3 regions of the Streptomyces sp. CAU 1734 genome follow, and region 3 is predicted to be linked to each of the others. Evidence: riboswitches for the same ligand, from Rfam matches in the RefSeq annotation. Region 3 holds a riboswitch; each other region holds the start of a gene.

The links. Region 3 has a riboswitch for cyclic di-AMP ahead of AAFN69_RS12625 (LysM peptidoglycan-binding domain-containing M23 family metallopeptidase). Riboswitches for the same ligand answer to the same signal wherever they lie in the genome.
Positions count from the first base shown of each region.
Region 1: it holds a riboswitch for cyclic di-AMP, as region 3 does, so the genes downstream of both, AAFN69_RS20705 (transglycosylase family protein) here and AAFN69_RS12625 (LysM peptidoglycan-binding domain-containing M23 family metallopeptidase) in region 3, are expected to answer to the same signal.
Region 2: it holds a riboswitch for cyclic di-AMP, as region 3 does, so the genes downstream of both, AAFN69_RS17045 (M23 family metallopeptidase) here and AAFN69_RS12625 (LysM peptidoglycan-binding domain-containing M23 family metallopeptidase) in region 3, are expected to answer to the same signal.

Region 1 covers NZ_JBDQQP010000010.1:185,818-189,017, forward strand. Annotated here, with positions in the region: gene AAFN69_RS20700 (transglycosylase family protein) at 43-957, shown strand; cyclic di-AMP (ydaO/yuaA leader) riboswitch at 1,246-1,418, shown strand; gene AAFN69_RS20705 (transglycosylase family protein) at 1,422-2,135, shown strand; gene eno (phosphopyruvate hydratase) at 2,721-3,200, shown strand, end outside.
Region 2 covers NZ_JBDQQP010000008.1:100,779-103,978, forward strand. Annotated here, with positions in the region: gene AAFN69_RS17040 (pitrilysin family protein) at 1-1,332, shown strand, start outside; cyclic di-AMP (ydaO/yuaA leader) riboswitch at 1,588-1,749, shown strand; gene AAFN69_RS17045 (M23 family metallopeptidase) at 1,763-2,527, shown strand; gene AAFN69_RS17050 (GntR family transcriptional regulator) at 2,941-3,200, shown strand, end outside.
Region 3 covers NZ_JBDQQP010000005.1:447,365-450,564, reverse strand. Annotated here, with positions in the region: gene AAFN69_RS12630 (SGNH/GDSL hydrolase family protein) at 1-488, opposite strand, end outside; gene AAFN69_RS12625 (LysM peptidoglycan-binding domain-containing M23 family metallopeptidase) at 670-1,671, opposite strand; cyclic di-AMP (ydaO/yuaA leader) riboswitch at 1,676-1,831, opposite strand; gene AAFN69_RS12620 (tyrosine-protein phosphatase) at 2,468-3,200, shown strand, end outside.

The sequences.
Region 1 (3,200 bases), on a different contig from region 3:
CGGCGACCGCGTCAGGCCCCCGCTCTCGTCGTCGCTGCGGGCGTGACGGGATCGGCCATCGCGATCCCCTTGCTGGGCGCGGGTTCCGCCTCCGCCGTCGAGTCCTCCACCTGGGACCGGATCGCCGAGTGCGAGAGCGGTGGCAGCTGGAGCGCCGACACCGGCAACGGCTACTACGGAGGGCTTCAGCTCTCCCAGGCCGCCTGGGAGGCGCACGGCGGTACGGAGTACGCCTCGCGCGCCGACCTCGCCAGCCGCTCGCAGCAGATCATCGTGGCGGAGAAGGTGCTCGCCGCCCAGGGCGTCAAGGCATGGGCCTCCTGTGCCGGCATAGCGGGTCTGACCGACGGCGCCCCGGCCGGAAACGGCACCGGTTCCACCGGCACGGATGCGGCGAAGCCGGACAAGGCCCCCGCGGCCGGCAAGCCGAAGTCCGCGCCGAAGCCGGCCGCCGAGCCGAAGTCCGCCGAAACCCCCGCCGGTAGATCCACCGCGGCCGAGCCGTCCGCCGGCACGCCGAAGGGCGCCGGCCCGGGGGCCGGGACCAGCGCGGGCAAGCACCGGGGCGAGCCCGCGACGGAGTCGCCGGCCTCCGGCCCGGAGAAGTCCGCGGCGCCCACCGGGACCGGTGAGCCGAAGAGCGACGGCACGGCGGGCCCGGGCCCGGCCCGGGGCTCCGAGCCCGGCCATGTCTCGCGCGGCGACTCGGGCGGCCGGTCCCCCGTGGCGGACACCGCCGCCGGGGAGAAGAAGGTGGAGGTCGTCAAGGGCGTCGACGGCGCCGACGCCGAGCCGGGCACCTACACCGTCCGCCCGGGGGACAGCCTCTGGGCCATCGCGCAGGAGCAGAAGCTCGACGAGGGGTGGACCGGCCTCTATGAGGCCAACCGCGAGGAGGTCGGCGCCGACCCCGACCTCATCCACCCTGGTCAGAGCCTGGCCCTCGACCCGAAGTAGGGCCCGGGGCAGGGCCGGAAACCGGTGTGGTTCGCGGGATTTTGTCCATATTTGCCGAAGTGAGACAAGGGTCTCTTTGCGGTAAGTGGCACGGCCCGCCCACCGGAATCGGAGATTCCGCCCCCGACCTGGGGAAACATGGATCGGGTCAGGGGCGGGATGGGCGTTTTCTCCCCGATGTTCCCTCTTTGAACATCGGGGAGCCCTGTGATTACGGTCTGACCGCTCGCCATCGCGGGCACCGCTGACCGTCACGCCGAATCCTGCCGTCGGTCGGGGGGAGTACTCGACGCGAGAGCGCCGAAGGCAGGAGCGGGGGACCCAAGGTAAGTGCCGGCCCCGCCGTTCAGGACGAATGGCGGATCACCGGCTTGGGGTGGAGCCGTGCGCAAGGACGCACGGCCGGGCACTCATTGGCCCGAACCCGACAGCTCACCTCGCAGGCGTCGGTGAGGAGATCCACCATGCTGTTTTCCAGCAAGGGCAAGCACCGCCGTCCGTCCAGGGCCGTCCGCCTCGTCGCCTTCGCCGGTGTCACCGGCGCTGCCGTCGCCGCCCCGCTGATCGGCGCCACCTCGGCCTCGGCCGCCACCGCCGCCGAGTGGGACAAGGTCGCGCAGTGCGAGTCCGGCGGCAACTGGTCCATCAACACCGGCAACGGCTACTACGGCGGCCTCCAGTTCTCGTCCTCCACCTGGGCCGCCTTCGGCGGCACCAAGTACGCGGCGCAGGCCAACCAGGCCAGCAAGTCCCAGCAGATCGAGATCGCCGAGAAGGTCCTCGCGGGCCAGGGCAAGGGCGCCTGGCCGTCCTGTGGCGTGGGCCTCTCGAACACCCCGTACGGCGGCGGCGCCGCCGAGCAGCCCAAGCAGGAGCAGCCGAAGCAGCAGCCGGCCCAGCCGAAGCAGGAGCAGCCGCAGGCCGCCCAGCCGAAGCAGGAGCGCCAGGCCCAGCCGCAGCAGCGCGCCGAGGCCCCGACCACCCGCTCCGAGCGTCCCGCGGCCAAGGGCTTCGAGAAGGGCGACGGCGAGTACGAGGTCAAGTCCGGCGACACCCTCAGCAGCATCGCCGCGGCCGAGAAGGTCGACGGCGGCTGGGCGAAGCTCTTCGAGCTCAACAAGGACATCGTGGACAACGCGGACGTCATCTACCCGGGCCAGCAGCTCGACCTGAGCTGACCCTCCCGGGGCGGCCCGCACCACCGCCCGGCTCCGGCCCGCACCGCGCCCCCACGGCTCCGGTGCCGGCCGAACCGGGCCCGCGGGCCGCACCGCGTCCGCGCACCGGCCGTCCCCCCACCGGCCCCGCGCACCGGCCGCCCCCACCGGCCACACCCGTACAACCGGCCCCGCCCGTCCCGTACCCGACGGGGACCGCACCCGGATCCGCTGTCCCGTACCCCCACCGGGACCGCGCCCCGGGACCGCACCCCGGGTCCGTACCCACCCCGGGCGTCCGTCCGGCCGTGCCGCGCCCCGAACGGCGCAGGGCGGCCCGGACGGACCCCGGCACCCGGCCCCCGCGCGCGGGGGCCGGACCCAGGGGCCACCCCGGCCCGGCGCACTCCCCCTGTCCGCGCCGGGCCCGGGGTTCTTTTCGTTACCCCCTGGTAGGTGCGGGGTTGTTTGTCCCGGACCGCGCGGATGGCACCGGCTTTTTCGTCCCAGGGGGCGGGCATCCGCGAGGAGACCCCCGGCCGCCGGATAGGCTCTTGCCGCAAGGCCAAGAGACCCTGCACCCCATGCGTCACATCCCAGAAGGAGATGCTCGTGCCGTCCATCGACGTCGTCGTAGCCCGGGAAATCCTGGACTCCCGAGGCAATCCCACGGTCGAGGTCGAGGTTGGCCTCGACGACGGAAGCACCGGCCGTGCCGCCGTTCCGTCCGGTGCCTCCACCGGAGCGTTCGAGGCCCTTGAGCTTCGTGACGGCGACCCCAACCGCTACCAGGGCAAGGGCGTCGAGAAGGCCGTTCTCGCCGTCATCGAGCAGATCGGCCCCGAGCTGGTCGGCTACGACGCCACCGAGCAGCGCCTGATCGACCAGGCGATGTTCGACCTGGACGCCACCCCGGACAAGTCCTCGCTCGGCGCCAACGCCATCCTCGGCGTCTCGCTCGCCGTGGCGCACGCCGCCTCCGAGGCGTCCGACCTGCCGCTCTTCCGCTACCTCGGCGGCCCGAACGCGCACCTGCTGCCCGTTCCGATGATGAACATCCTGAACGGCGGCTCGCACGCCGACTCC
Region 2 (3,200 bases), on a different contig from region 3:
AGGCCCTGGGCGTTTCCCGCCCCCGAGCGCGGCACCCTGGGCAATGGCCTGACCGTACTGCGCTGCCACCGGCCCGGACAGCAGGTCGTCGCGGTCGAGATCAATCTGGAGGCACCGCTCGAAGCGGAGCCCGCCGGTCTCGACGGGGTCGCCACCATCATGGCGCGCGCCCTCTCCGAGGGGACCGACAAGCGGTCCGCCGAGGAGTTCGCCGCCGAGCTGGAGCGCTGTGGCGCCACCCTGGGCGCACACGCCGACCACCCCGGTGTCCGGGTCTCGCTGGAGGTGCCGGTCTCCCGGCTCCCCAAGGCGCTCGGCCTGCTCGCCGAGGCGCTGCGCGCCCCCGCGTTCCTGGACGGCGAGATCGAGCGGCTGGTGCGCAACCGGCTGGACGAGATCCCGCACGAGATGGCCAACCCGGGGCGCCGCGCCGCCAAGGAGCTGTACCGCCAGCTCTTCCCCGGCTCCCTGCGCATGTCCCGCCCCCGCCAGGGGACCGAGGAGACCGTGGCGCGGATCGACTCCGCCGCCGTGCGCGCCTTCTTCGACGCCCATGTCCGGCCGGCCACCGCCACCGCGGTGATCGTGGGCGATCTCACCGGGGTCGACCTCGACGCGGTGCTCGCCGAGACCCTCGGCGACTGGACGGGAAACACCGCCCCGGCCCGTCCCATCCCGCCGATCACCGCCGATGACACCGGCCGGGTCGTCATCGTGGACCGCCCCGGAGCCGTGCAGACCCAGCTGCTGATCGGCCGGGTCGGTCCCGACCGGCACGACAGCGTCTGGCCCGCACAGGTGCTCGGCACCTACTGCCTCGGCGGCACCCTCACCTCCCGGCTCGACCGGGTGCTGCGGGAGGAGAAGGGATACACCTACGGCGTCCGCGCCTACGGCCAGGTGCTGCGCTCCGGTCCGGACGGCTCGGGCCGCTCGCTGCTGGCCATCAGCGGCTCGGTGGACACCCCCAACACCGGTCCGGCCCTGGACGACCTCTGGAAGGTGCTCCGCACCCTGGCCGAGGGCGGGCTCACCGACGCCGAGCGGGATGTCGCCGTACAGAATCTGGTCGGTGTCGCGCCGCTGAAGTACGAGACCGCCGCATCGGTCGCGGGCACCCTGGCGGACCAGGTCGAGCAGCATCTGCCCGACGACTACCAGGCCCGGCTGTACGCGCGGCTGGCGGAGACCGGCACGGTGGAGGCGACCGCGGCGGCCGTCAGCGCCTTCCCGCAGGACCGCCTGGTCACCGTGCTCGTCGGCGACGCGGCGCAGATCGCCGAGCCGGTCAAGGCGCTCGGTATCGGCGAAGTGACCGTGGTCACCGGCTGATTGAGCCGCCGCCGGGCGGATCGCCCCGGATCGCCCGGGAAACCGGGCCCGGGAATCCGGTCCACCGGAGGGAACCCCGGCATCACATGGATGCCGGGGTTCTCGCTTATGTCCTATTTGGTGGATTGTTATGGGGTACTCACCCGTCTGCCTTGTGGCATGCGCAACAAAAATCGATCTCTGTTTGGTGATCGAAAGGCCGCGCGCTTAGCGTCGGTCCGGCTGTTCGCCCGCAGTACGCCGCATCCGCGGCACGGACAGTCATCGCCGAGTCCCCGTCCGGCGCGAGCCAGGGGAGCCGGGGATCCATATCCCCCGGGGTGAATCGGGCCCGTCCGCGGCAGCGCGGAGACGCCCGTAGGAGACCTTCCTGCTCCGAACCCGTCAGCTAACCCGGTAGGCGAGAAGGAAGGAAAGGACCGCCCCCTTCATGGCGTTCGACCGCCCCACCGGGAAGCACCGTGCCCCGAGCCGGATGACACGCAGAGGCGCGGGCTTCGCGGGTGTCGCCACCCTCGCCACCGGTGTGTGCACCGGTCTCACCACCACGGCGGTGGCCGCCGAGACCGGTACGGCCGCTCCCGACGACACCGGGATGACGCTGATCCTCGCCGCCGACCCGGACACGCTCTCCGACGAGGTCGCCGGCCAGGCCGTCGCGCAGAAGCAGGAGGCCGTGGCCGCGGCCCGGCAGGCCGAGGAGGCCAGGCGCAAGGCCGAGGCGCGCGCCAAGGAGCTCCGCGAGGCCGAGGCGCGCGCCGCCCGGGAGGCCGAGCGCAAGCGGCTCAACACCTTCACGCTCCCCGTCGCCGGTTCCCATGTCTCCACGGCCTACGGATCCGGCGGCTCGCTCTGGTCCTCCGGCCGTCACTCCGGCATCGACTTCCACGCCTCGCACGGCACTCCGGTCGTCTCCGTCGGCACGGGCACGGTCGTGGAGGCGGGCTGGGGCGGCGCCTACGGCAACAATGTCGTGATCCGGATGTTCGACGGCACCTTCACCCAGTACGGGCACCTCGCCTCCATCCAGGTCGCGGTCGGCGAGGAGGTCACGGCGGGGCGGCAGATCGGCCAGGCGGGCTCGTCCGGCAACTCCACCGGCGCCCATCTGCACTTCGAGGCCCGGTCGACGGCGGAGTACGGATCCGACCTCAATCCGATCGAGTATCTGCGGGCGCACGGCGTCGCGATCTGACACCGGCCCGGCGGGCCGGGGGCCGCGCTCCCGGCCGGGCGGGAGTGCTCAGGGGCGGGTTCCGGGGGCAATCACCCCCGGAACCCGCCCCTGAGCCGTTCGGCACCGCCGCACCGCCGCATCACCGCCGGTGCCGGCCCGCCGGCCCGCCGCCGATACCGGCCCGGCGCATGTCCGGCGGGCACGGTCCCGCGGCCGGTCCGCGGTCCCCGGGTGCGCAGGCCCGCGATCCCCGGGTGCGCCGGGCATTCCGCGACTCCGGCCCCGGTTCATCCGTGCCGGACCGGCCAAAAGACATCCATGGTTTCCGCTGTTCCCCCGGAAACCCCGGATGGCTGCAATAGAGTCACCGGACAAACGCGGTCAGCCGCGTTTCGCTCGCGTTTTCAGCGGATTGAAGCGGAGGTTCGGTTATGCGCGTGCCCGCGCACTCGGTCTGCACGGCGATTCGCGACGACATCGTCTCCGGGGTATTCCCGCGCGGGACCCGGCTCGCCGAGGAACAGCTCGCCCGCCGCTACGGGGTCTCCCGCGTCCCGGTCCGCGAGGCGCTGCGCACCCTGGCGTCCGAGGGCTTTGTCACCATCCGCCGCCATGCCGGTGCCGCCGTCGCCGAACCCACCGCGCAGGAGGCCGCCGATCTGCTGGAGGCCCGGACGCTGCTCGAACCGCT
Region 3 (3,200 bases):
ACGGGGCAGTCGTAGCGGTCCGCGATGGACCGCACATGTGCCGTGTACATCGCGATCTTGCCGCGCAGATGGCGCAGCACCGGCACGCCCCGGGTGTCGAAGCCGGTGGTCACCATCACCGTGCCGACGGCATTGGTGAGGTCCGCCACCGCGCGCTCGAAGCGCTCGGCCACATCGTCGGGGTCGCTGCCCGGCCGGATGATGTCATTGCCGCCGGCGCAGAACGACACCAGATCCGGGGCGAGTTCCCTCGCGCGCGGAACCTGCTCCGCGACGATCTGGTCGAGGAGCCGTCCGCGCACCGCGAGATTGGCGTACCGGAACGTGTGTTCCGGCCGGCGGTCGGCCAGCAGAACCGCGAAACGGTCCGCCCAGCCGACATGGGTTCCACCGGGTCCCGGGTCTCCCACGCCCTCGGTGAAGCTGTCACCGATAGCCGCGTACGACCCGATTCCGCCCTCTGTCTCTGTTCTCGAATCGTCTGCCACAAGAACTCATCTTGTCCTTACAGATGTGACCTACGCGACCGTAAGGAGGGGTTGACGGCGGGTGATCTATCCCACCGGTGATTTTCGGCCCACCCGGGAATACTCGTGGGTGAAGACCGATCCCCCCGTACCGGCGGGGGTACGGGGGGATCGGCGGAAGGCGCGGTGGACGCCCGTGGCGTCAGAGGGAGACGCCGTGCCCGCGGAGGTAGGCCAGCGGGTCGATGTCCGTGCCGTAGCCGGAGCCGGTGCGGATCTCGAAGTGCAGGTGCGGACCGCTGGAGTTGCCGGTGGAGCCGGCGAGACCGATCTCCTGGCCGCCGCTCACGCTCTGGCCGGCCGAGACGGCGAGGGAGGAGAGGTGGGCGTACTGCGAGTACTTGCCGTCGGTGTGCTGGATGACGACCTCGTTGCCGTACGCGCCGGACCAGCCGGCCGAGACCACGGTGCCGGGGCCGACGGACTTCACGCTGGTGCCGGTGGGCACGGCGAAGTCGATGCCGGTGTGGTAGCCGCTGGACCACATGGCGCCGGAGACGCGGTAGGAGGTGGTGACGCCGGCACCGGCGATCGGGGCGGTGTAACCGGAGGCGGGGGCGGCGGGCTCCGGCTCGGCCGGGGCCTCGGCGGCGGGCTCCGGAGCGGGAGCCTCCGTGACGGGGTCGGCGGCCGGGGCGGAGGTCTCCCGGGCGGCGGCGGGGGCGGCCGGGGCGGCGGGCTTCTCGTTGGCACCGGCGTTGCGAGAGGCGTCCCGCGAGCCGTCGCGCGAGGAGCGCTCCGCGTCCGGGGTGCCGGCCGCGGCGGCGGAGCCGATGCTCAGCTCGAGGCCGGGGTGGATCAGGGAGGGGTTCCCGCCGACGGCGGCACGGTTGTCCTGGTAGAGCTGCTTCCAGCCACCGGTGACGCCGTGGTCCTCGGCTATGCCCGAGAGATGGTCGCCGGCGACGACCCGGTAGGTGCCCGCCTCGGACTTCCCCGCCGGGGCGGCGGCCGGGGAGCGCTGCTCCGCGACGGCCGCGGCGGGGGCGGTGACAGCGGCCGGGGCGGCGGCCGGCTCGGCGGCCTGTGCGCCGGTCGCGCCGAGAAGCGGAAGCGCGATGGCGGCGCCGCCGGTGCTCGCGACGACGAGGCCGCGGGTGATGGTGCCGGCCTTGGGACGGCGGTGCTTACCCTTTGCGGGCATGGGGTTTTCCTCTCCGGCGCCTGCGAGGTGAGCTGTCGGGTTCGGGCTGGAGATGCCCGGCCGTGCGGCTGCACGACTTCACCCCGAGCCGTCCGGTTGCCCGGCCGACGTACTACCTGGGTCCCCCGCTCCTGCCACGCGTGGATGTCGGTTGGGAATCCGGGGCGGCGGCAGGATGAGGCGGTCCGCCCGGAATTTCCGTGACCGTAGACGAGCGGAGAGGACCGGAACAAGCCGCTCCGCTTCCACTTCCGCCTTCCCCATGATCACCGTGGGGCATCCGCGGTCACTCTCCGTCGAGACCGCGGCGCCAACTCCCCGACCGGCATCGCGATTGCCCCGCCCCGCGACACCCCGTCGCCGCCACACACCGTCACCACTATGATCCTGCTCACGAGCACCGCCCCAAACCCCTTGCAGATGGGGCGCGTTATGCGCAATCCACCAAAGCGCCCATAAATCACAAATGCCTCATTCAGGTGGTGCCGGATCCAGTGACGGGCGGCCCGGCCCGGCACGATCCGGAGGAGTGCGGGCAGAGCGCCGAGGAAGTACGGACTCCTGATCCCGCACCCACGCGCACGGCAGCGCGGCGCGCGCGTGAACGGCGGGGAGTGTGCCGCGAGTGCCGTCGCATGCGCCCCGGGTGTGCCATATCGCCGCAATGCTCCCGTGACACCACGGCAACGCTTCCTCACGCGAAAAGAAAATGATTGCCCGAGGAATCAATGTCGTATCGTCGAGAAAACGCCATGTCGGCGAGGAGCGCCGACGGCAGCGACCCTCAGGAGACTCCGTGACGCAGCAGCTGCCGCAGGTTCCGTCGACCGAGCCCGAGCTGGCCGGGGTCCGCAACTTCCGCGATGTGGGCGGGCTGCCGGCGGTGGACGGCCGGCAGGTGCGGTACGGACGGCTCTTCCGCAGCGGTCATCTGGCCCATGCGACGGAGAGTGACGCGTCGTTCCTGGGCACGCTGGGTCTCCACACCATCTTCGACTTCCGCAACTCCGCCGATCTGGTGCTGGAGGGGCCCGATGTCGAGCTGCCCGGCGTGCGCAATGTGAACATACCGCTGAGCGACCCGGCCGACGGCGCGGAGTTCTGGGAGCTGGTCCGGGCGGGGAATCTGGCGCAGCTGCGGGCGGTCCTGGCGGATGGCCAGGGCGCGGCGCGGATGACCGAGTCGTACCGGTCGATCATCGCCGAGCGGACCGCCGAGCACAGCCGGGTCCTGCACGCGCTCGCCGAGGACAGCGTCCCGGCGCTGATGCACTGCGCGGCGGGCAAGGACCGCGCGGGGCTCTCCATAGCCGTGTCCCTGCTCGCCGTCGGGGTGGAGCGGGACGCCATCGAGGCGGACTATCTGAAGTCGAACGACCCGCACCGCCGCTATCTGGTGCGCCGCACGGACAGCAGCCGTACGGGGATGTCGCCGGAGGTCATGGAGCTGCTCGGCCCGCTCTTCGACGCGCGGGCGGAGTATCTGCGGGCGGCGTTCGACATGATCGGGCAGACCTGGGGAACCACCG